DNA from 4 places in the Streptomyces sp. NPDC050564 genome. Region 1 is predicted to be linked to each of the others. Evidence: riboswitches for the same ligand, from Rfam matches in the RefSeq annotation. Region 1 holds a riboswitch; each other region holds the start of a gene.

Region 1 (5,720 bases):
TGCTGCGCGGCCTCCGTAATGAAGGGGACCTCGCTCTTGGTGACTTCGAGCAAGCCCTCCTCCACAGCCGCCAATCCGGCCTGGACATCGGCTTCGAGAGCCTGGTCCCGCACGCTCAGCCCGAACGGCCCGACGACGGTCACGAGAGGTTCTCCTGTCTGCTGACGATCACATGGCGAACTCGGTCGATCATTCGGTCGATGACACGGTTTGTCGATGTGTCGCTGCCATCACTCAAGTCAGCGTATCCGGTCACGTTTCGATCACCACGAGCGCCCACCGTCCCCCCGCCCGACTTCGCTCCAGCAGCAGGTACCCCGCTCGCCCGGGCGATATCGGATTACGGGCGGTATGTTCTTGATCAGCTGATACGACCGGACATGCCACGCCCCATCCGGAGGGACCCCACCGTGTCCCGAAGCGCCGTCGAGACCGCCCCCGGCAGCCGGGAGCCGCCGGGTGACGACCAGGCCTTCCTCGGCGGGCCCAGGGGCCTGCCGGCCCTCTCCGGCCCGAAGGTCCCGGAGCGCTTCTCGTTCCTCGGCATGCAGGCGATCCCGATCCTGATTCTCTGCCTCTGCGCCAACCGTCGCCCACGGCGGTATGGGCGTGGCCGCGGGCACGACGGCGCCCGTGTCGGCGGCGTACGGAACGCTCGCCCACCTGGCCTCGGTCGCCGGCGGCCGGCTCACCGACGGCGACGGGGGATTCTCGGCGGCGGCCATCGGAATGATGTTCGGTCTCCTCCAGTACGTGGCGGGCCGCCGTCACCCGGCCGGACGCGGACACGCGGCGGAGCCCGCCGTCGGGCCCGGCGCGATGCGCCGCGCGGTCCGCCCGATCGTCCTGGGGCTGCCGGCGGCCGCCGCTGGCGCGGTGCTCCGCGCCGCCGCCGGACGGCCGACAGCGCGCTCCGGCCTCAACGGCACGATCGCCGACGCCCCGGGCCCGGCCGTGACGGCCCTCGCCCCCTGGCTGCGCCGCACGATGCACCCGGTCCACTGAAGCCACTGGGGTGACACTCATGCACATCCGTACGTCCTTCCCGTACGAGACCACTCACGAGGACCTCTGGATCCCGCTTCCGGACGGCACCCGCCTCTACGCCCGCGTCTGGCGCCCACTGACGGACGAGCCCGTGCCCGTCCTCCTCGAATACCTCCCGTGCCGCCTCACGGACTGGACCGCGCCCCGCGACTGGCAACGCCATCCCTGGTACGCGGGCCACGGCTACGCCTCCGTCCGGGTGGACGTCCGCGGCCACGGCAACTCGGAGGGGTTGCCGACGGACGAGTACTCGGAGGTGGAGCTGGCCGACGGGGTGGAGGTCGTCAACTGGCTCGCGTCCCAGCCCTGGTGCACCGGCAAGGTCGGCATGTTCGGTATCTCCTGGGGCGGCTTCAACTCCCTCCGGATCGCGGCCCTCGCGCCCGAGCCGCTCAAGGCGATCGTCACGGTCTGCTCGACGGACGATCGCTATGACAACGACGTGCACTACATGGGAGGTTCCGTCCTCGCCGTCGACATGCACGCCTGGGCGGCCACCATGCTCGCCTTCGCCTCCCGCCCGCCCGACCCGGTGCACGTGGGCCAGGTGATGTGGCGCGACATGTGGGTGAAGCGCCTGCAGGCGGTGGACCCGCTCATCCACACCTGGCTGTCCCACCAGTCCCGGGACGCGTACTGGCGGCACGGCAGCGTCCGCGAGGACTATGGCGCGATCCGGGCGGCGGTCCTCGCGGTCGGCGGCTGGCACGACCCGTACCGCGACACGGTGCTGCGGCTGGTGGAACACCTTCCGCGGGATCGCGTACGCGGCCTGATCGGTCCCTGGTCGCACCAGTACCCCGACCGCGGCCTGCCGCCGGGCCCGGCGATCGGTTTCCTCCAGGAGACCCTGCGCTGGTGGGACCACTGGCTCCGGGACAAGGACACGGGCGCCCTGTCCACCCCCGTCCTCCGCTCGTACGTGATGGACGCGCACCTCCCGGCGACGGTGTACCCGGAGCTCCCCGGCCGCTGGGTGGGCGACCCGGCCTGGCCCTCCCCCTCCGTCACCCCCGTTTCGTACGCCCTCCAGGGCGACCCGGTGGTGATCCGCTCTCCCCAGCACACGGGGGCGGACGCGGGCCGCTTCTTCCCTCTCGGGAACGACGCGGACCTGCCCCCGGACCAACGGGAGGAGGACGCGAGATCCGCCTGCTTCGAATTCGAAGTACCGGAAGAGACCTGGGTTCTGGGCCGTCCGAGAGTCCGGCTGCGGCTGACGTCCTCGGTTCCCCGGGGTCAGGTGATCGCCCGCCTGTGTGATGTGGCCCCCCACGGAGCCTCGACACTCGTCACCCGGGGTGTACTGAACCTGTCAAAGCGTCACGGCCGTGACCAGGCGGTTCCCTGGAAACCGGGTGCTACGGAAGAGGTGGTTTTCGACCTGAACGGCATCGGCTACGCGTTCCCGCCGGGCCACCGCATCCGCCTCGCCGTCTCCTCCGCGTACTGGCCCTGGATCTGGCCGCAGCCGGGCTCGGAGGCCGGTTTCACCCTGGACCCGACGGGCAGCCTGCTGGAACTCCCGGTAAGGACACGGGAGTCGACGCCCTCCATCACGTTCGAGGAACCGGAGCAGTCCGAACCGCTCGGGGTCATCGTCCCGACGACGCTGGACGAACCCCGCCCGGAACGCCTGGTGGTCCGCGACGTGGCCGCCAGCGCCTGGCGCCTGGAGGTCGACCCACGCTACGGCGGCACCCGCGTCTACCCCGACGGCCTCGAATTCACCGAGAACGCGCTGGAGACATACACCATCAACGACTTCCACCCCCTCTCCGCTCGCGCCCGCTCGACGTGGTCGATCCGACTGCACCGCCCGGACCTGCCCTGGGACGCGCGTATCTCGACGACCTCCGAAATCACCTGCGACACCGAGGACTTCACCACCTCCAACGAGGTCATCTGCAAGGACGGCGACGAGGTGGTCTTCCACCGCACCTGGGAGAAGCGGATCCCCCGAACGGCGGGCTAGGTCCTGTCGTCGAACTCCCGCCTGCCCCGCGGCGCCCGCCCTCCGGGCGGACGACGGGAGTTCGACGACAGGATCTAGAAGGCCGGGGTGCCGTAGGGAACCCTGAGCCCATGGCGCAGACGCGGACCGAGGAATTCCTGATGGACCTCGACGAGGGCATGCTCGCCTACTTCCGCGAGATGGCCCACGAGATGGTCACGCGCTTCGGGATCTCACGGGCGGAAGCCGTCGCGAGGATCAACTGGGCATACCAGGGACGGGAGTTCGGGCCGTACCCCGACCTGATGTGCCACGAACTCCCCGAATACTGGGGCTACGGCCTCTACTTCAAGCCCAACGCGGGCCGCCTCCCCGACGACGACCGCGACACGGGCCTCTCCGTGTGGGAAGTGCGCCCGGCTCCTCCCCGGCATTCCCCGGCCTGGACACTCGATGCGTAATGTCCGAATTAAAAGCATTGCCGCTTTGATGGGCCTTGGTCGCGTGAATTGGGTCACGTCCGAGTTGCCCCGGCGTCGCACCCCATGACCTCGATTCCCCCTTCGCGAAAGGCAAGTTGAGGATCACATTCCGCCATAATCGGGCAATTCATCCCTCCCTTTTCCGAGGTTAAAGCGGACTGAGCCATGAATTCGGGTCTTGTTCCCGACATGTGCTCTCGCATACGTTCGCCCCGATCCGAGCGGATCGCCGAATCCTGCCGCCGCTCGGAAACCCACCCACCCACGCACGGCAGGAGCGGGGGACCCAGGTAAGCCGCCGGTCCGTACTTCGGAACGGCTAGGGGTGAAGCCGCGCCCAGCGCGCGGCCGGGCACCTCCCGCCCGAACCCGACAGCTCACCTCGCAGGCGCCGGAGAGGAATGTCGTCATGCCCGCACCAGGCAAGCACTGCCGCCGCAAGACCAGCAGCCCGTTCACCCGCGGCATGATCGCCGCCGGCGCGAGCGGAGCCGCGCTCGCCCTCCCCCTCGTGTGCGCGACCAGCGCGCACGCCGCCCAGCCGACGCAGGCGCCGCAGGTCACGAAGGCTGCCGCGGTCACGATCAACGACGTCCAGCTCGTCACCTACAAGGTGGTCGCGGGCGACACCCTGTCCAAGATCGCGCAGAAGTTCCCGCAGAGCGGCGGCTGGCAGAAGCTGTACGACGCCAACCGCGCGGTGATCGGTGCGAACCCGGCGGTCCTCCCCCCGGGCCTGACGCTGACGGTGGGCACGAAGACCGTGAAGCTGGGCTCGGCGCCCAAGGCGAGCACCACGTCCGCGACGCCGGCCGCCCCCGCCTCCACGAAGACATACGCCAACAATCTGGACGGCTGGATCAAGCAGTCGCTGGACATCATGGGCAAGGCGCACATTCCGGGCACCTACAACGGCATCCACCGCAACGTCATGCGCGAGTCCTCCGGCAACCCCCGAGCCATCAACAACTGGGACTCCAACGCCGCCGCCGGCATCCCGTCCAAGGGTCTCCTCCAGGTCATCGACCCGACCTTCAAGGCGTACCACGTCCCCGGCACCTCGATGGACCCCTACGACCCGGTCGCGAACATCACGGCCGCGTGCAACTACGCGGCGGCGAAGTACGGCTCGATCGACAACGTCAACGGCGCCTACTGAGACACGCTCTCGCGGGCCCTCCCCTGGGCCCCGAAGAGCCGCTCCAGCACCACCGCGATCCCATCCTCCTCGTTCGACAGGGTCACCTCGTCGGCCACCGCCTTCAGCTCCGGGTGGGCGTTGGCCATGGCGACGCCATGGGCGGCCCAGTCGAACATGGGGATGTCGTTGGGCATGTCGCCGAAGGCGAGGGTGGTGGCGGGGCTGAGACCGAGGTGGGCGGCGGCGAGGGCGAGCCCCGTCGCCTTGGTCACGCCGCATGGCTGGAGTTCGACGGTACCCGGCCCCGACATGGTGACCGTCGCCAGCGAACCGACCGCTCCCCGCGCCGCCGACGCCAACTCGTCGTCGGACAGCGAAGGGTGACGGAGCAAAACCTTGCTGATGGGCTCCGACCAGAGGTCGTCGCGGCGCGGCACCCGCACGGCCGGCAGCGTCGGATGCGGCATGACATACCCCGGCTCGATGAGCGTCAGGCCGTCCACACCGTCCTGGTCCACCGCCGCGTAGAGCAGCCCGACCTCCGCCTCGATCTTGCCGAGCGCGGTTTCCGCCAGTTCCCTGTCCAGGGTCACCGACCAGAGCAGACGGTGCGCCCCGGCGTCGTACAACTGCGCCCCCTGTCCGCACACCGCCAGTCCCTGGCCGCCGAGTTCGTCCAGGAGCGGTCGGACTCTCGGCGCCGGCCGTCCCGTCACCACCAGATGCTGGGCACCCTCGGCCGTGGCTCTCGCCAACGCGGCGCGCGACCGGTCGGAGAGTGTGTCGTCGCCGCGCAGCAGCGTTCCGTCCAGGTCAGTGGCGATGAGTGAATATGCAGTCGGAGCGGCCATGATCCGAAGAATACGGATCGAACGTCTCATCGGCCCGGCGCGAACCGGACGACGTCCGGTATCCCGTCAGCAACGCCGTTCACCGCACGGACGGTATGGGTGGTACGGGCCTTATCTGCCGTACTGACCGCGGGTGTTCCACTCCCGTCCACACCGACGCAGGCCACCGTGTCTACGTCCAACGACCGTTCCTGGATGCGGAGTTGGCCTGCCGCGAGCCGCGGGCGGGACGAGAGCCCCGAGCC
Region 2 (5,720 bases), on a different contig from region 1:
AGCGGTGCGACATCATGCACTTGAAGCCGTTGCGCTGGGCCAGCTCGACGGCGTCCAGGGTCTCGGTCAGCGAGCCGATCTGGTTGACCTTGACGAGCAGGGCGTTGGCGGAGCCCTCCTCGATGCCGCGGGCCAGGCGCTCCGGGTTGGTGACGAAGAGGTCGTCGCCGACGATCTGGACCTTGTCGCCCAGCTTGTCGGTGATGACCTTCCAGCCGGCCCAGTCGTCCTCGTACAGCGGGTCCTCGATGGAGACCAGCGGGTACGCGGAGACGAGCTCCTCGTAGTACTCGGTCATCTCGGCGGCCGAGCGGGACTTGCCCTCGAACTCGTACTTGCCGTCCTTGTAGAACTCGGACGCGGCGACGTCGAGCGCGAGCGCGATCTGCTCACCGGGGACGTAACCGGCCTGCTTGATGGCCTCGACGATGAGGTCGAGCGCGGCGCGGTTGGACTCCAGGTTCGGGGCGAAGCCGCCCTCGTCGCCGAGGCCGGTGGACAGGCCCTTGGTCTTCAGCACCTTCTTGAGGGTGTGGTAGACCTCGGCGCCCCAGCGCAGGGCCTCGGAGAAGGACTCCGCGCCGATCGGGGCGATCATGAACTCCTGGATGTCCACATTGGAGTCGGCGTGCGAGCCGCCGTTCAGGATGTTCATCATCGGCACGGGCAGCAGGTGCGCGTTCGGGCCGCCCAGGTAGCGGAAGAGGGGGAGGTCGCTGGCCTCGGAGGCGGCGTGCGCGACGGCGAGCGAGACGCCGAGGATGGCGTTGGCGCCGAGCGAGCCCTTGTTGTCGGTGGCGTCCAGGTCGAACATCGCCTGGTCGATCAGGCGCTGCTCGGTGGCGTCGTAACCGACGAGCTCCGGGCCGATCTGCTCGATGACGGCGAGGACGGCCTTCTCGACACCCTTGCCCTGGTAGCGGTTGGGGTCACCGTCGCGGAGCTCGATGGCCTCGAAGGCGCCGGTGGAGGCGCCGGACGGGACGGCGGCACGACCCGTGCTGCCGTCGTCGAGGCCTACCTCGACCTCGACCGTGGGGTTGCCTCGGGAGTCCAGGATTTCCCGGGCTACGACGACGTCGATGGACGGCACGAGCATCTCCTTCTGGGATGTGACGCGGGTATGCGGGGCCGCGGGGCCCGTAGTGCACGGAGCCGCGGTCGGCTCCGCGACATGAGCCTAACCGCCTCGGGGGGATCGGCCAGCCGGTCGACCACCCCTTGGGCAGAACCGAGAGTAAATTGTTTCCGAACGGAACAAAAACCTGCCCCGTACACGAAACCTCGCGCACGAGAGCCAGGCATGAAAGCGCACGAGAGCCAGGCACAAAAAAGCCCCGCTCCGGCGCGTACGGGGGAACACGCACCGGAGCGGGGAGCCCGTGGGGACGGGGGGACCCTCACGAGGTCTCCAGTATGGAGGCCTCCTCCATGAGGGAGCTGTCACTCCGCCGGACAATCCGCCGAATGCCCGGCTGAGCGATCAGCCGCGCACTCAGCCGAGGTGGAGCTGCTGACCCGGGTAGATGAAGTCCGCGTCGTCGATGATGTCCTTGTTCAGCTTGAACAGCTGCTGCCAGCCACCCTTGACGTGCTTCTTCTCGGCGATCGAGCTGAGGGTGTCACCCTTGACGACCTTGTACTCGCCGTCACCCTTCTTGACCTTCTTGCCGGTCGGCGTGGTGACGGTCTTGGCGGCGGGGCGCTCGGCCGAACGCGAGGCGGGCTGCTCGGTCGTCCGGGTGGTGGTGCTCGGGGTCGTGCTCTGTGAGCTGTTGGACGAGGAGCTGGAGGTCCCGCCGGCGTACGCGGCGCTCGACAGGCCCGTGCCGCAGGTCGGCCAGGCACCCTTGCCCTGCGCGGCGAGGACCTTCTCACCGATGGTGATCTGCTCCGACTTGGTGGCCTGGTTGGCGCTCGCGGCGTAGGCGGTACCGCCGTACGCGGCCCAGGTGGGGGCGGAGAACTGCAGGCCGCCGTAGTAGCCGTTGCCGGTGTTGATGGACCAGTTGCCGCCTGACTCGCACTGGGCCACGGCGTCCCACTCGGAGGCGGTGGCGGCGGAAGCACTGCCGGCCGCCATCAGCGGGGCGGCGATGGCGACACCGGTGACACCGGCGAGCGTTGCGAGACGGGTAGTCCGATTGAGGACGGCCGGGCGGCGGTGCTTGCCCTTGCTGGAAAACAGCATGGAGAGATCCCCTCACCGACGCCTGCGAGGTGAGCTGTCGGGTTCGGGCGGGTGAGTGCCCGGTCGTACGCCACTGGCGCACGGCTTCACCCCAAGCCGCTCCCGGTCAACTACCGGGCGCGGCGCCTACCTTGGGTCCCCCGCTCCTGCCTACGGCGCTGACGCGTCGACTGTTCCCGTACGGCCGTTGGCAGGATTCGGCGTTGCGACCGTCGGGGCCCGCAGTGGCGAGCGGTCATGACCGTAGACATGCGATCGCCGGAATTTCAAAGACGATCAGGGCTTCTGAGACTCATGTCTCACTCGCGCCAAACCGGACATTCCGCGGCGAACCATGACGTGAACTCCCGCTACTTTTCGCCCGATTCAGCACCAACTGCAAGCCTCTGACCGGGAAGGATGAGGTCGGGATCGGAGCCGACCGCCTCCTTGTTCCCGGCGTACAGCTCGGCCCATCCACCCTTGAGGTCAAGGGAGTCGGCGATGGTCCAGAGACTGTCTCCGGCGCGCACGACGTAGGAGCCGTCGGCGGCGTCACGGGAGGCGTCGGAGCCGCGCGAGGCGTGCCGTCCGGAAGAGCCGTCCTTACGGCCGTCGGTCGCACCCTCGGTCGCACCCTCGTCGGCGGTGTCGCCACGGTGGCGCCCGGCGCCGGACGTCGCGCTGTCGGACGAGGCCGAAGAGTTGTCGTTCTGGCCGGACTTGTCCGACTCGTCACTCTTGGTCGCTTCTGTATCCGAGCTGTCGGAACCCTGTGAGGTGTCGGACTTCGTGGAGTCCCCGTCCGCACCCGAGGAGGCGTCGGACGAGGAATCGGAGCCCGAGTCGGATGAGTTGGATGAATCGGACTCAGCAGATGAATTGGACGAGTCGGACGAATCAGAAGAACTCGACGAACTCGATGAGTCGTCCGCCACACCCGTGTCGACCTCGATCGAGCCGGAGTTCTTGCTGAGCCCGGAGAGCGGTCCACAGGTGGGCCAGGCGGTGAGTCCCTGACCGTCGAGGACCTTCTCGGCGATGGCTATCTGCTGCGAGCGGCTGGCCTGGTCGGCGCTCGGGGCGTACTCGAGGCCGCCGTACGACTCCCAGTTGTCCTGGGTCAACTGCAGCCCGCCGTAGTACCCGTTGCCGTCGTTCGCGCTCCAGGCGCCGCCGCTCTCGCACTCCGCGACCCGGTCCCAGGTTGTGCCGTCGGCCGCGCTCGCACTGGTGGCGCCGAGCAACGGGATGGCGATGGCCGATCCGGTCACTCCTGCGGCGACGATGAGGGCCGGGGCCTGACGGGGGCGACGATGACGGCCGTTCCCGGAGAGCATGCGGAAGCCTTTCGCGTGACAGCAGGTGACGACAGCCGCTACTGCGACTGCAGCGACGGATGGGCCGCGTTGATGGGTGAACGTATCCGCACTCGAACGCTTGTCACAAGTCGATGCAGCGCAGATCACGTGAAGATCACAGAGCTGACGGAACGTCACCTTTTCCCTGCTGAGCGGCCGTTCCCTGCACGCCCACCCCTTAGGGGCGGGGCGAGTCAAGCGGAGGCGTGAACTCCACGGGAAGTGTGCGCAATCCACGCATAATGAGTCCACCACGCCAGCGCAAATCGGCCGAATCTCCCGTGAGTTGGAGATCGGGCAGACGGGTGAGCAGGGTGGCGAGCGCGGTCTGGCCCTCCAGGCGAGCGAGCGGCGCGCCGAGGCAATAGTGGATGCCGTGGCCGTACCCGAGGTGTTGGTTGTCACGCCGCGAGAGGTCGAGGGTGTCCGGATGCTGGAACCGTTCGGGGTCACGGTCCGCTGCCGCCAGTACGACGAGGACGGGGTCGCCGGGCGCGATGTCCTGCCCCCCGATCCGGACCGCCTCGGTCGCGAACCGCCACGTGGCCAGTTCGACGGGACCGTCGTAGCGCAGGAGCTCCTCGACGCCGGTCTCGAGAAGTCCGGTCTCCTCGGCGGCGAGGGAGGCCTGCAGTCGTCGGCGTTGCTCGGGGTGGGTGAGGAGGGCGTAGGTGCCGTTCCCGATGAGATTGACGGTGGTCTCGAAGCCGGCGAACAGCAAAATGAAGGCCATGGCGGCGGCCTCGTTCTCGGTGAGGTGCTCGCCGTGGTCGGAGGCGCGGATGAGCCCGGAGATGAGGTCCTCGCCGGGGGCGGGCCGGTCGGGCAGGAGTTGGCGCTTGCGGTGGATCAGCTCGGCGAGATACCCCCGCATCTTCTTGACGGACCGTGCCACACCGCCCCTCGGCCCTCCGCCGTGCCGGATCATCATCCCCGCCCAGTCCCGGAAGTCGTCCTGGTCCTCACGGGGGACGCCGAGCAGGTCGCAGATGGCGTAGATGGGGAGCGGGAAGGCGAACTCGTGGATGAGGTCGGCGGAACCCTTTTCGGCGAACTGGTCGATCAGATGGTCCGTGAGCTCCTGCACGCGCGGCGCGAACTCGGCCACGCGCCGGGGTGTGAACGCCTTGCTGACCAGCCGCCGCAGCCGGGTGTGGTCCGGCGGGTCGATGTTCAGCAGATGCGTCATCAACTCGGCCTTGCGCTCACCGGGGATACCGGTCTTCCCCTTCGCATGCGCGGGCTCGTCGTGATGGGCGGGGTTCTTGGACAGCCGCCCGTCCGCGAGCGCCTGCTTGGCATCCATGTACCGGGTGACCAGCCAGGCCTCCACCCCACTGGGCAGCCGGGTCCTGTGCACGGGGGCATGCTCCCTGAGCCACGCGTACGCCGGGTAGGGGTTGGTGGCGAACTCCCAGGTGAAGAGTTCGGGGGCGGTGCTGGGGAGCTGGGGCTGGTCGGTCACTCCATGACGGTATCCGGAGGGGGCTCGGATGCCTTGTTCGACCAGTGGTGGGCCCAGTAGAGGAGGAGATCGGCGAGAGCGCCCGCCGCCGCCTGTCGGCATGTAGTGGTTGTACTGCGCGCCGACGACCTGACCGTGGAAGGTGCTCTCGCGGAAGTCGAGGTGGTCGAGGGCGCGGGGCGCGTCGACGGAGGGTGGGGCCTGCACGGCGAGGGACCCGGCCGCGCCCTCTTGGCCCTCCGTTCCGGAGGTGCTGGCGGAGGCGGCCTTCAAAGCCGTGGAGGGGCGGAAATCTGCCACGATCGCCCGGATTTAGGAACGGCATCCGGCTTCCGCCGGAGCACACCCGCCAGCCGTTCGGTCCATTCGCGTTCGATCGTGCCGCCAGGGGACACCCTCCTCGGCCCCGCATACTTCACCCCGGACTGTCCGTAAATCACCTGCTGCTTGACTCCGCGGCTCGACAACTCCCTACATTCGCGCCGTGGACCCCGAAATACTCAGATCCAGCTTCGCGGTCGTCGAGAGACGGGCCGAGTTCGCGGTCAAGTACTTCTACTCGCACCTGTTCCGGCACCACCCGGAGATCCGCGGGCTGTTTCCGCTGGGCTTCCCGGAGGACATGGAGCGGCAGCGGGACAGACTCTTCGCGGCACTCACCCATGTGATGGAGCGGCTGGAGGATCCGGGGCTGCCGAGGTACTTACGGGAGCTCGGGAGGGAC
Region 3 (5,720 bases), on a different contig from region 1:
AAGGCCCGCGTTCCGCCTCGTCCGGTGGACCAGGCTGCTGGGTGGTACGCGCGGTACCAGGAAGTCCCGTAGCTCCCGCCAACCCTCCCGGGGACCCAGCATGGAGTGCGTGAACAGCGCACGACCGTGCTGTTCGGACCAGGAGGAGCCAGCATGACCACCACATTCATCACCGGGGCCAACAAGTCCCTCGGTTTTGAAACCGCTCGTCGCCTCGTCGAGGCGGGGCACACCGTCCTCCTCGGTGCCCGCCACCGTGAGCGCGGTCGGGCCGCGGCCGAGTCGCTCGGCGCCCGGTTCGTTCAGATCGACGTGACCGACGACGCCTCGGTCCAGGCCGCGGCCGCGGATGTCGCCGCGCATGAGGGAACGATCGACGTCCTGGTCAACAACGCCGGCGTCCTTGGCAAGGTCGGCCCCGTCGAGGAGTACACCGCGGCCGACGTGAGCGCCGTGCTCGACGTGAACGTCGTCGGGATCGTGCGCGTCACGCACGCCTTCCTCCCGCTGCTGCGCAAGTCGCGGAACCCCGTCATCGTCAACGTGTCCAGCGGGATGGGCTCCTTCAGCATGACCCAGGACCCGGCGCGGATCGAGTCGCGGTATGCCCTGCCCCTCTACTGCGCCTCGAAGGCCGCGGTCACGATGCTCACGACGCAGTACGCCAAGGAACTGAAGGACGTGAAGGTCAACGCCGCAGACCCCGGGCAGACCGCGACCGACTTCACCGGCGGCCTCGGACACAGCGTCGCCGACGGCGCAGAGTCCATCGTGACCCTCGCGACGATCGGCCCGGACGGGCCGACGGGACAGTTCATCGACCGATCCGGGAACCTCCCGTGGTGAACCTGCCCTGAGCTCAGGGTCGGTCGACCCGCCGCCCTGCGCGTACCTCATGCTCGTAATCTCTACGCTCAGTGATCACGAAGGACGGCCGTGCCCGCGCTGCCAGCTTGCCTGCTCGAACCCCTGTGGGACCAGTTCGCCGCGCTCCTCCCCGTCCGGGAGGAGTTCGTCGTCGGCCACCCGCTGGGCTGTCACCGCCGCCGGATCCCCGACCGAACCGTCTTCGAGCACGTCGTGCTCGCGCTGGTCCATGGTTCCGGCTACGAGCGGATCTCCACACCCGGATGCTCGGACCGCACCATCCGCCGACGCCTCAAAGAGTGGTCCCGGCAGGGGATTTCCAAAGCGCTGCACGCTCTCGCCCTGGACGCCTACGACCGGATGATCGGCCTCGACCTTGGCGAGATCTCGGTGGACGGCTGCATCACCAAGGCCCCGTCCGGCGGGGAGAAGGCCGGCCGCTCGCCGGTCGACCGGGGCAAGCAGGGGCTGAAGCGCTCCGCCGCCTGCGACGCCCGCGGCGTCCCGCTGGGGATCGTCTCCGAGGGGGCCAATAGGCATGACTCGCCACTGCTCGGACTGACCCTGGACGCCGCGCAGGAGCAGGTCGGCATGCTGCCGGACACCGTGAACGTCAACCTCGACCGGGACTACGACAGCATCAAGTCCCGTGCGTTGATAGCCGAGTTGGGGTTCACTGCCGAGATCGCCCGCAAGGGTGTGCCCGCCCCGATCCAGGCCAGCAGGCGCTGGCCCGTCGAGCGCACGCATTCGTGGATGAACGGCTACGGCAAGCTTCGGCGCTGCACCGAGAGAAACGGCAGGGTCGTGGACTTCTACCTCTACCTCGCCGCTACCCTCGTCACACTTCGCATGCTGATCTGGCAGGCACGCAGCCGCTACCGCTGGGATGGCCGACCCATCAGCCGCCGCCTCAAGTGATCCATTTGCCGGTCGGTCTTAGTCGCGTCAGCTGCCGTGGGGGATGAACCGGCCGACTGCCTTCCACGCGGCCGGAACCCGACGGTGGCGGACGGCCGCGGAGGCTCCCGCGCGTGGCGAGAGAACCGCCTGAGGCTGCCAGTCGCAGAGCGTTGAGGGTCCCTCGGGAAGTAGGTCGCCTCCGGCCCTGTCGTGCTCCTTGAGAGCGACGCTGATCAGCGTGAGCAGGAGCGCCACATCGGCGTCGCAGTCCAGCAGCACGGTGATCCACGAAGAGCCGGGGTGCACCCGCACAGCGGTGCTGTGTTGCAGGTGCGGGAGCAGCCGATGGACGGCCGCATGCGTGAGATGCAGGTCCGCGGCGTCGTCGGAGTGGAAGTGGACGATGTCGTGCCCCGACGTCCCGAAGGCGCGCCCTGCGGCGCATCGGGGTGAGCCACTTATCAGGTTCGGCCATGACTCCAGTTGGGTCATGGCGCGATCGGCCACGGTCATGCGCACCATGGTCGCGCACTATTCACCCTGCCAACTACCCCTCTTCACCCTCAGCTTGGTCAGCCGGCTGTTCCGTGCCCCTCACGATCCCTGAGCGGCCCCGCGCACCGACGCCGCAGTGCTCACGCGGGCCGCGCCGCGCTGTGGATCGCCGAGGCTCCGGCGTAGAAGATCGACTCCTCGCGCACGTATGCCCCCGGGCTCGGCGCGTGGATCATCATGCTGTCGCCGATGTAGAGGCCGACGTGGCTGATGTCGCCGTAGAAGAAGATCAGGTCGCCGGGCCGGATGTCGGCGAGGGGGATGGCCGTACCGACGGTCGCCTGATCGCGCGCGGTGCGCGGGAGTGCGACCCCTGCGGTTCTCCAGGCGGCCTGGGTGAGGCCCGAGCAGTCGTACGAGCCCGGTCCGGACGCGCCCCAGACACATGGCCTGCCGATCTGTCCACGGGCGAAGGCGAGTACCTTCGCGGCTTTGCTGCCGTACCCGGTGTCCGAGGCGCTGTCCGCGCCGATGGGCACGACCGCGGCGATGGAGGTGGTGGTGCCGAGAGCGGCCGATTGCTGCGGCTGCCATTCCTCTTCGGGCCGGAGAGGAGTCGGTTGCTCGTAGGCACGCCAGGAGTCTTCCGCCGGCCGGGATTCGATCGCGGGGACGGCGGCTGTCAGCTGCGGGGTGTGCAGGGAGAGCAACTCGCGGGCCACCGCGAGCTTCTGCTGGATCTGCTCCTTGGAAGTCTTCAACGAGGCCGAGGGCCGACCCGGTTCCGCGGCGGGTGCCGGCAGGGCCTTGGCGACTTCCTGCCGTGTCCGCGGCGCGGCCGGCAGCGCCGCGACGGCGCCGGAGGTCAACTCCGCCACCGGACCCGCAGTCACTCCGGCGACAGGCCCGGCGGTCAACTCCGGGACGGGCCGGGCGGCCGACTCCAGCCCACGGCGGGCGAGTCCGTCCGCCGGACGTTCCACCGGACGTGTGGGCCGTGCCTCGGCCGGGCGCTTCGGCATCCTGTCGGCCGGCAGCCTCGCCGGGACGGTCGGCCCCAACTGCGCGCGCGCCACGTCGAACCATTGCCTGGTGACGTCGTCGAGGGCGGGATCGCTGGGCCTGCGCCGGCTGTCGAGCGCAGGGTTGAGGCTCCTGCGCGTTCCCGTGGACATCGCACGGGTGGCGTTGTAGTTTCCGGTGGCGGTCTCGGCCTGGTCGTAGAGGCTGCTGATCCGCTGCCGCACCTCTTCGCGGCTCGGTCCGTCCGCTGCGGGCGGCGTGGCGTCGGGAGCCATGGGGGACGCACTCCTTCCGTATTCCGCCTACCGAGTCGGCTGTCGGGTTCGGGCGGACGGTTCGCGGAAGGCATGCCCTACGGCCCTTGCCCTGCTGGGCAGTTGGGCCGATTCACCCCAAAGTCGGTCGGGTTCCCGGCCCCGGCTGCCACGGGGGCGCACCGGACTCGGCGGAGGCCGCGCGACCCGGCGGGGTTCGCCGGAGGCAGTCGTGCGGTCCGCCCGTCAACCTAGCCAATTTGTGTGCCTCGTGTGAAGGTTGAAGTGCGAAGTGTCCGATATGTATTTGTGACCTTCGCCGTACTGGCCGCCCCGGCCCGAGCGGTTGGTGTGACCCTGCCGGCGTGCTCGCATTCTCCGCCTTGTGTGTGTACACGATGGTCCGCCTGCCCCGAGCTCGTCGCCTGGCTCGGGGCGCCAACGACGCATGACAGTTCAGCTCGGCGTGCGACCGCGACTCTCGGCATGAGATGCGCGGTCACGTCATCGGCTGCATCGACGGCCCGGAGTGCTGCAGTCCTGGCAGCGGCCAGCTCTGGAACGGAGTCAGAACGGCCAGGATCAGGAACGCCACGCCCACCGCGGTGCTGAATGCCGGTCCGAGCCGCCACAGCTTCTCCATGAAGATGACGACCGCGAGTGCGGCCATCGCCGCGATGTTCATGGTGCCCAGCGGGATGAGGACGATCATGAGCCCCCAGCAGCAGCCCACGCAGTAGAGCCCATGGTGGGCCCCGACGTGCAGGTCACGGGCGCCCGGCCGGTAGCCGCCATGGTGCAGCCGATCGTGCCGCAGCCGTTCTGTCCCGCAGCACCTGGCCCACCTGCGAGGACGGGGGTGAACCGAGGGGATGACCCGCGTCAGCGAGCGGATGAACCACCGCTATGACCCGGCCTGTCGTGCGGCTGCGCGGTGACCGCACCCACCGGCGCCGCCGCCCCGAAGGCGTCCGCCGGCGAGGCGCCTGCCCGGCGCGACCACACGTCGGCCCCTTCGAAGCGACTCATAAGATGACCTTATGAGGTCATAGGCCCGGCCCGACTACTGACTTAGGTTTGCCTTAGCTTAGGCTTCCCGGCGAGTACGTCTGTCACCGCTCGAAGGGAACTGATCATGCCTCGCCCCCTGCGGGTAGCCATTGTCGGAGCCGGCCCCGCCGGGATCTACGCCGCCGACGCGTTGCTGAAATCCGCGGCGGCTGCCGAGCCAGGCGTGTCGATCGACCTCTTCGAGCGGATGCCGGCCCCGTTCGGACTGATCCGCTACGGCGTCGCTCCTGACCACCCCCGCATCAAGGGCATCGTCACGGCCCTGCACCAGGTGCTCGACAAGCCGCAGATCCGCCTCTTCGGCAATGTCGACTACCCGGGGGACATCAACCTGGACGACCTGCGCGCCTTCTACGACGCGGTGATCTTCTCCACGGGTGCGACGGCCGACCGGGCGCTCGACATACCCGGCATCGACCTCGACGGCTCGTACGGCGCGGCGGACTTCGTCTCCTGGTACGACGGGCACCCGGACGTGCCCCGGACCTGGCCGCTCGAGGCGGAGAAGGTCGCCGTCCTCGGCGTCGGCAACGTCGCGCTCGACGTGGCGCGCATCCTGGCCAAGACCGCGGACGAACTGCTGTCGACCGAGATCCCGCCGAACGTCTACGACGGCCTGAAGGCCAACAAGGCCCTGGAGGTCCATGTCTTCGGCCGCCGTGGCCCGGCGCAGGCGAAGTTCAGCCCGATGGAGCTGCGGGAGCTGGACCACTCCCCGAACATCGAGGTCATCGTCGACCCCGAGGACATCGACTACGACGACGGCTCGATCGCGACCCGGCGGGGCAACAAGCAGGCCGACATGGTCGCCAAGACCCTGGAGAACTGGGCCATCCGCGATGCCGGCGACCGCCCGCACAAGCTGTTCCTGCACCTCTTCGAGTCGCCGTCCGAGATCCTCGGGGAGGACGGCGAGGTCGTCGGTCTGCGCACCGAGCGCACCGCCCTCGACGGCACGGGCAACGTCAAGGGCACCGGCGAGTTCAAGGACTGGGATGTCACCGCGGTCTACCGTGCCGTGGGCTACCTGTCCGACGAACTGCCCAAGCTGCCCTGGGACGTCGAGTCCGGCACCGTCCCCGACCAGGGCGGCCGGGTGATCGAGGA
Region 4 (5,720 bases), on a different contig from region 1:
AAGAGGCCCGCGCCGGGCCGGGTGACGTCGGCCGTGGAGGTCCAGTATTCGCAGCCGGGGTGGGACGGGACGATGTCGGCGGCGGTGATCACTCCAAGTCTTCGAGGTCTCACGCGTCAGTGCACCCTTGCGGTCGAGGAGAGCGACGAGCCGGACGGCCACCAGGCGAAGCAGGGACCTCCGGAGCGGCAGAAAGCGCTTGCAGAGATCACTGTGGGGGCACTGGCGCACGTCTGTCGATACCTCGCGCACGCCTGCCATACGGCCGCAATGTGCCGATCATGAATCCCACAGGAAACACCAAGGGCCGAACCCCGGGGATCGTGGGGTCCGGCCCTTGGAGGCGAGGGAGACGCGTCAGCCGACGGCGACACCGTGCGAGCGCAGGTACCCGACGGGGTCCACGTCCGAGCCGTAGTTCGGCGTGGTGCGGATCTCGAAGTGCAGGTGCGGTCCCGTGACGTTGCCGGTCGCGCCGGAGAGGCCGATCTGCTGGCCCTCGGTCACGGTCTGGCCCGCCGAGACGGAGAGCGAGGACATGTGGGCGTACTGGGAGTACCGGCCGTCGGCGTGCTGGAGGACGACCTGGTTGCCGTAGGCGCCGCCCCAGCCGGCCGAAACGACGGTGCCCGCGGCGATCGCCTTGATCGTGGTGCCGGTCGGGACCACGAAGTCCACGCCGGTGTGGTAGCCGCTGGACCACATGCTGCCGGCCACCTTGTAGCCGGTGCCGACGGTCGCGCCCACGACGGGCAGGGTATAGCCGGAATTGCTGCTGGTGGACGCGGCGTTGGTGGTCACGTCGGCCTTGGTGGCCTTCGCGGCCGAAGGCGCCGGCTTGGCCGACGACCGGGTGGCGCTGCCGGAGGCGGCCTTCTTGCCGATCGTCAGTTTCAGCCCCGGGTGGATCAGCGACGGGTCGCTGCCGACGACCGAGCGGTTGTCGGAGTAGAGCTTCTTCCAGCCACCGCTGACGTGCTGCTTGTCGGCGATCTTGACGAGGGAGTCGCCGGCCTTCACCGCGTACGTCTTGATTCCGGCCGCCTTCTTCGCCGCGGCGGGAGCGGCGGCGGTCTTCTCCGCGGGCTTCTCGACGCTCTGCGCGACGGAGGCCGTCGGGGTTGCGGCATGGGCGCCGGTGACCCCCATCAGAGGCAGCGCGAGCGCGGCGCCGCCGGTTCCGGCCACGGCGATCGAGCGGGTGAAACGCTGAGACTTGGGACGGCGGTGCTTACCCTTCGCGGGCATGACGAATTCCTCTCCGGCGCCTGCGAGGTGAGCTGTCGGGTGCGGGCTGGAGATGCCCGGCCGTGCAATTGCACGGCTATACCCCTAGCCGTTCCGGAGACCGGAACAGGCACGGAACCTGTGGGTCCCCCGCTCCTGCCGTATGCGGGTGAGTGTGCGGATTCCGGGCGGCGGCAGGATTGGGCGTCCGTCCGGATTGAGGCTGAACGTAAGCGAGATGAGAACGCATTCACAACCATGTGGCTTTTCTGTGCACACGCCCTTCTTGATCCATCACGGAATTCCGGTCACCCTCCGTGGATCGTCGATCTTTCCGACCTCTCAACCCGCCCGGGAATGGGGGCGGATTGAGAAAGGGCGGTCGCAACACATCGTCACGAATATGACGCTCCTCACGCACCTCTACCCACGATGCTTTATTCCAGGGCTACTTGGGATGAAGGCGTCAATTCGGACAGATCGCTCACATGCGACGCATTCGAATAACCGTCGCATCAAGGTCCCCTCGCAGCCCTGTCCGCAACCCGTGATGCAGGAGCACCGCACCCCGGTGCACTTTGCCCGTTTCGCGGCATTCATACGCTTCTGTCGGGTCGAGTCCGCGCAGCCGGAGCGGGGCGACCGGCTCGCCGTGACGCTGGGCCTGAAGCCAGGCGAGGACGACGGTCTCATCGCCGTGGACGTACTGCACCGCACTCAGCCCACCCTCCGGGGGCCGCAACCGGTAGAGGTCGCCGCGCTGCACGACGGGCCGGATCTCCTTGTAGAGATCCACCCACCCCCGCGCCTCGGCCAGCTCCTGCTCACTCCACTCGCTCAGGTCGCCACCGACGCCGAGCACCCCGGCCATGGCGCTCACGAAGCGAAAGCGCAGCGAGCTGACCCTGCCGTTGAGCTGCGTGTTCGGGCTGTCCGTGACCCAGGCGGCCATGATCCGGGCCGGGTGGATCTGACTGAATCCGTGCTGAATGGCGAGCCGGTCGAGCGGGTCGGTGTTGTCGGAGGTCCACACCTGGTCCGTACGCGCCATGATGCCGAGGTCAATACGGCCGCCACCACCCGAGCAGGACTCGAAGGCGACCCCGGGGTGCGCGGCACGCAGCCGGTCGAGCAGGGCATACAGGGCCTCCACGTGCTCGACCCACAGCTTCTGCGGGTAGCGCTCGCCGGGCCAACCCGCGTCCGTGAAGCAGCGGTTGAAATCCCACTTCACGTAGTCGATCGGAGCGCTGGAGAGCAGGCCGTCGAGCTGCTCCCAGAGGTACTCCTGAACGTCCGGGCGAGCGAGGTTCAGTACGAGCTGATTGCGGTATTCCGTCCTGATTCGCCCCGGTTGGAACTGCACCCAGTCGGGGTGCGCACGATAGAGCTCGCTGTTCGGATTGACCATTTCCGGCTCGACCCAGATCCCGAACCGCATGCCCAGCGCGTGCACATAGTCACCGAGCGGCTTGAGCCCTGCCGGGAAGCGGTCCGGATTGGGGGTCCAGTCACCGAGCCCGGCCCGGTCGCTGGTGCGCGCCCCGAACCAGCCGTCGTCGACCACGAACAGCTCGACACCCATCGCCGCGGCCCGGCGCGCGAGCACCCCCTGCTGCTCCTCGGAGATGTCGAAGGTGGTGGCCTCCCAGGAATTGAAGAGCACCGGCCGGTCCTCGTCCGCGTCAGGGATGACGTACGCGCGCTGGTAGGCGTGCCAGGCGCGGCTCGCTCCGCCGAAGCCGCCGTCGCTCCACAGTCCGGCGAAGACGGGGGTCGTGAACGACTCCCCCGGCTCCAGGCGCAGCAGTCCGGAGTCGTCATACCCCGCGCCGCCGGAGATCTGCACGCGCGCGTCGGGAAGTTGGGCCACGCAGATCCGCCACGAGCCCGACCAACCGAGCGCGCACCCGTACACCTCGCCGCCCTCCTCGGTCGCCCCGCTGTCGAGCGCGACCCAGGGCAGATGCTGGTGCCCGGTGTGTCCGCGCCGACTGCCGATGACCTTCTCACCGTAGGTGAGGGGTGCGCGTACGAGCCGGGACTCGGCCGCCCATCGCCCGTGCAGCTGGGACAGCCGCCAGCCGTCGCGCTCCGGCAGCGTCCAGGTCGCGGAGTCCGCGCGCAGCAGCTCCAAAGCGGGGCCCTCGTTGGCGAGCGTCACCCAGCGCTCGACGACGTCGCCGCGCATCCGGTAGTGCAGCGTGATGGCGAGCCCGGAGTCCGAGAAACGCAGGCGCAGCTCGTCGCCCTCCGTCTCGTGTGCCTCGAAGCGCCACTCCGTACCGCGGCGCTCGTCCGTGCGCAGGGAAAGGGCGGGCCGTACGAAGCGCGGGCCGCCCTCGACCGGGTACTCCTCGCGCCCGTCGAGCGGGGACTCGAAGGGCCAGTACTGAGGCGCGGGCAGCGCGGCGAGCGCCTCGGCGTCGGCGAGTGCGATCCGCGGGCCCCAGTGCAGGTGCAGCAATTCGTCGCGTTCGGTGAGCCGCAGTGCGTAGCTGCTCGTCGGCCCCGAAAGAAGCCAGGTACGAACGTCCACGCCGACTTCGATCATCAGTCCCCCACAGATTCGAACAGGTGCGATCAGACGCCAACATCATCATGGGCCGGTGTCTCGAAGGCAACGTCTGTGGACAACTCATTGCCCCAGGAACCCATGTCGTATGGTCGAGAGCGCAACCCGCACACAAGCGCCAAGCGCCGCCGAGCCAAGCCGAGCAGCGCCGACGGCCGAAGGGGAGGAGCCCCAGTGACGCAGCAGGTCCCGTCGACCGAGCCCGAGCTGGCAGGCGTGCGCAACTTCCGGGACGTGGGCGGCCTGCCCACCGTGGACGGCCGGCGCGTGAAGCAGGGACAGCTGTTCCGCAGCGGCCACCTGGCGCACGCCACCGAAGAGGACGCCGCGTTCCTCTCCTCCCTGGGCCTCCACACGATCTTTGACTTCCGCAATGCCTCGGACCAGAAGCTGGAGGGCCCGGACGTCGAGCTGCCGGGCGTGCGGAACGTGAATCTTCCGCTGACCGACCCGGCCGACGGCGCTGAGTTCTGGAAGATGGTCCGCGACGGCGAGATCGACCAGCTCCGCTCGATCCTCGGGGACGGCAAGGCCGCCAACCGCATGATCAACTCGTACCGCACGATCATCGCGCAGCGCACGGCCGAGCACTCCCAGGTGCTGCACGCGCTGGCCGAGGACAGCGTGCCCGCGCTGATGCACTGCGCGGCGGGCAAGGACCGCGCGGGCCTGTCGATAGCCGTGACCCTCCTCGCCCTGGGCGTCGAGCGCGACGCGATCGTGGCCGACTACCTGGAGTCGAACGCCACGCACCGCCGCTACAAGGTGCACCGCAGCAGCAGCTCGGCCGCCGCGTACTCCCCGGAGGTCATGGAGCTGCTCAGCCCGCTGTTCGACGCACGCGCCGAATACCTGACGGCGGCCTTCGAGACGATCGAGCAGACCTGGGGCGGCGCCGATCCCTACCTGGAGCAGGCGCTGCGCATCACCCCCGAACTGCGGGAGCGCCTGCGCGAGCGCCTGCTGGACTGAGCCCCGAAGCGACCTAGTGGCTCTGCGCGCCCAGCGTGAACAGCAGGTAGATGAAGGCCGCGAAGACATGGCCTACGGCGATGTAAATGATCAGCCGTATCCACAGGGCGCGCGGGAAGCGCTCCTCCATGGACCGTCGCGTGCCGGGTTCCGTGGGTTCGGTCATGACGTCTCTCCCGAGGTCGGGTGCCCCGTCGCCGGGCCGAGGCACAGCGCGGCGGTGGGGCTCTGCAGCAGGGTGTGTACGAAGAGGAGCTCGGCTCCGCCGCGATCCGCGGCGGCGATGCGGTGCGGGGTGAGCGAGTCGAAGTGCGCGCTGTCGCCCGGTGCGAGCACATGCGCGGAGTCACCGAGGCGCAGCCGCAGCCGCCCCTGGAGGACGTACAGCCACTCCTCGCCGGGGTGGACACGCACGATGTCGCCCTGCGAGCCGTACGGGACGTGCACGCGCAGGGCCTGCATGCCCCGCCCCGGGGCACCGGCCTGCCAGTAGGTCCAGCCGCCGGCCCCGGTCGGCTCCATGTCGGCGGCGCGCACGATCGCGTCACGCTCGGCGACCGTCTCGCCGAGCAGTTCCGAGACGGTCGTACCGTAGATACGGGCGAGCGCGAGCAGCATCGGCAGCGAGGGCTGGCGCTGCCCGGTCTCCAGGCGGGAGAGGTGGGCCGGCGATAGCCCGGCGGCGCGGGACGCGGCCTCCAGGGTCAGAGAGGCACGGCGGCGCAGCTCACGCAGTTGGGGTGCGACGGCGGGAAGCTCGTCGGCCGCCCCCGGCTGGGAAGGGCTCGTACCCTCGGCAGGGTTCATGCCCTCCATTGAGCCGCAGTCTTGCCTTGTAGGCAAATACCTTGCCTAAGAGGCAAAAGATCAGCGCATGAACCAGGGGCCCGGACCGCGCTCACAGCAGGGAACAGGGCGGACTCGATGCGCGAGCCCGCCCCTGAAA

Evidence for each region. Region 1 has a riboswitch for cyclic di-AMP ahead of ACIBK0_RS24770 (transglycosylase SLT domain-containing protein). Riboswitches for the same ligand answer to the same signal wherever they lie in the genome.
Region 2: linked by a shared signal. The riboswitch ahead of ACIBK0_RS30460 (transglycosylase family protein) and the one ahead of ACIBK0_RS24770 (transglycosylase SLT domain-containing protein) in region 1 are both predicted to bind cyclic di-AMP.
Region 3: linked by a shared signal. The riboswitch ahead of ACIBK0_RS34560 (NlpC/P60 family protein) and the one ahead of ACIBK0_RS24770 (transglycosylase SLT domain-containing protein) in region 1 are both predicted to bind cyclic di-AMP.
Region 4: linked by a shared signal. The riboswitch ahead of ACIBK0_RS15520 (peptidoglycan DD-metalloendopeptidase family protein) and the one ahead of ACIBK0_RS24770 (transglycosylase SLT domain-containing protein) in region 1 are both predicted to bind cyclic di-AMP.

Annotation. Positions count from the first base shown of each region.
Region 1 is NZ_JBITGS010000015.1:216,980-222,699, reverse strand. Features, by position in the region: gene ACIBK0_RS24790 (polyprenyl synthetase family protein) at 1-143, opposite strand, end outside; partial or broken gene ACIBK0_RS24785 (hypothetical protein) at 411-897, shown strand; gene ACIBK0_RS24780 (CocE/NonD family hydrolase) at 1,025-3,022, shown strand; gene ACIBK0_RS24775 (hypothetical protein) at 3,133-3,462, shown strand; cyclic di-AMP (ydaO/yuaA leader) riboswitch at 3,733-3,889, shown strand; gene ACIBK0_RS24770 (transglycosylase SLT domain-containing protein) at 3,893-4,642, shown strand; gene ACIBK0_RS24765 (HAD family hydrolase) at 4,636-5,475, opposite strand.
Region 2 is NZ_JBITGS010000021.1:73,161-78,880, reverse strand. Features, by position in the region: gene eno (phosphopyruvate hydratase) at 1-1,099, opposite strand, end outside; gene ACIBK0_RS30460 (transglycosylase family protein) at 1,496-2,191, opposite strand; cyclic di-AMP (ydaO/yuaA leader) riboswitch at 2,196-2,404, opposite strand; gene ACIBK0_RS30455 (transglycosylase family protein) at 2,542-3,510, opposite strand; gene ACIBK0_RS30450 (cytochrome P450) at 3,710-4,996, opposite strand; gene ACIBK0_RS30445 (globin domain-containing protein) at 5,481-5,720, shown strand, end outside.
Region 3 is NZ_JBITGS010000026.1:110,755-116,474, forward strand. Features, by position in the region: gene ACIBK0_RS34540 (helix-turn-helix transcriptional regulator) at 1-1, shown strand, start outside; gene ACIBK0_RS34545 (SDR family NAD(P)-dependent oxidoreductase) at 154-846, shown strand; gene ACIBK0_RS34550 (IS5 family transposase) at 937-1,788, shown strand; gene ACIBK0_RS34555 (luciferase family protein) at 1,816-2,283, opposite strand; gene ACIBK0_RS34560 (NlpC/P60 family protein) at 2,406-3,563, opposite strand; cyclic di-AMP (ydaO/yuaA leader) riboswitch at 3,572-3,732, opposite strand; partial or broken gene ACIBK0_RS34565 (DUF2182 domain-containing protein) at 4,042-4,359, opposite strand; gene ACIBK0_RS34570 (FAD-dependent oxidoreductase) at 4,678-5,720, shown strand, end outside.
Region 4 is NZ_JBITGS010000008.1:256,302-262,021, forward strand. Features, by position in the region: gene ACIBK0_RS15515 (hypothetical protein) at 1-113, opposite strand, end outside; gene ACIBK0_RS15520 (peptidoglycan DD-metalloendopeptidase family protein) at 358-1,248, opposite strand; cyclic di-AMP (ydaO/yuaA leader) riboswitch at 1,253-1,428, opposite strand; gene ACIBK0_RS15525 (alpha-galactosidase) at 1,712-3,781, opposite strand; gene ACIBK0_RS15530 (tyrosine-protein phosphatase) at 3,977-4,774, shown strand; gene ACIBK0_RS15535 (DUF6126 family protein) at 4,788-4,904, opposite strand; gene ACIBK0_RS15540 (helix-turn-helix domain-containing protein) at 4,937-5,581, opposite strand.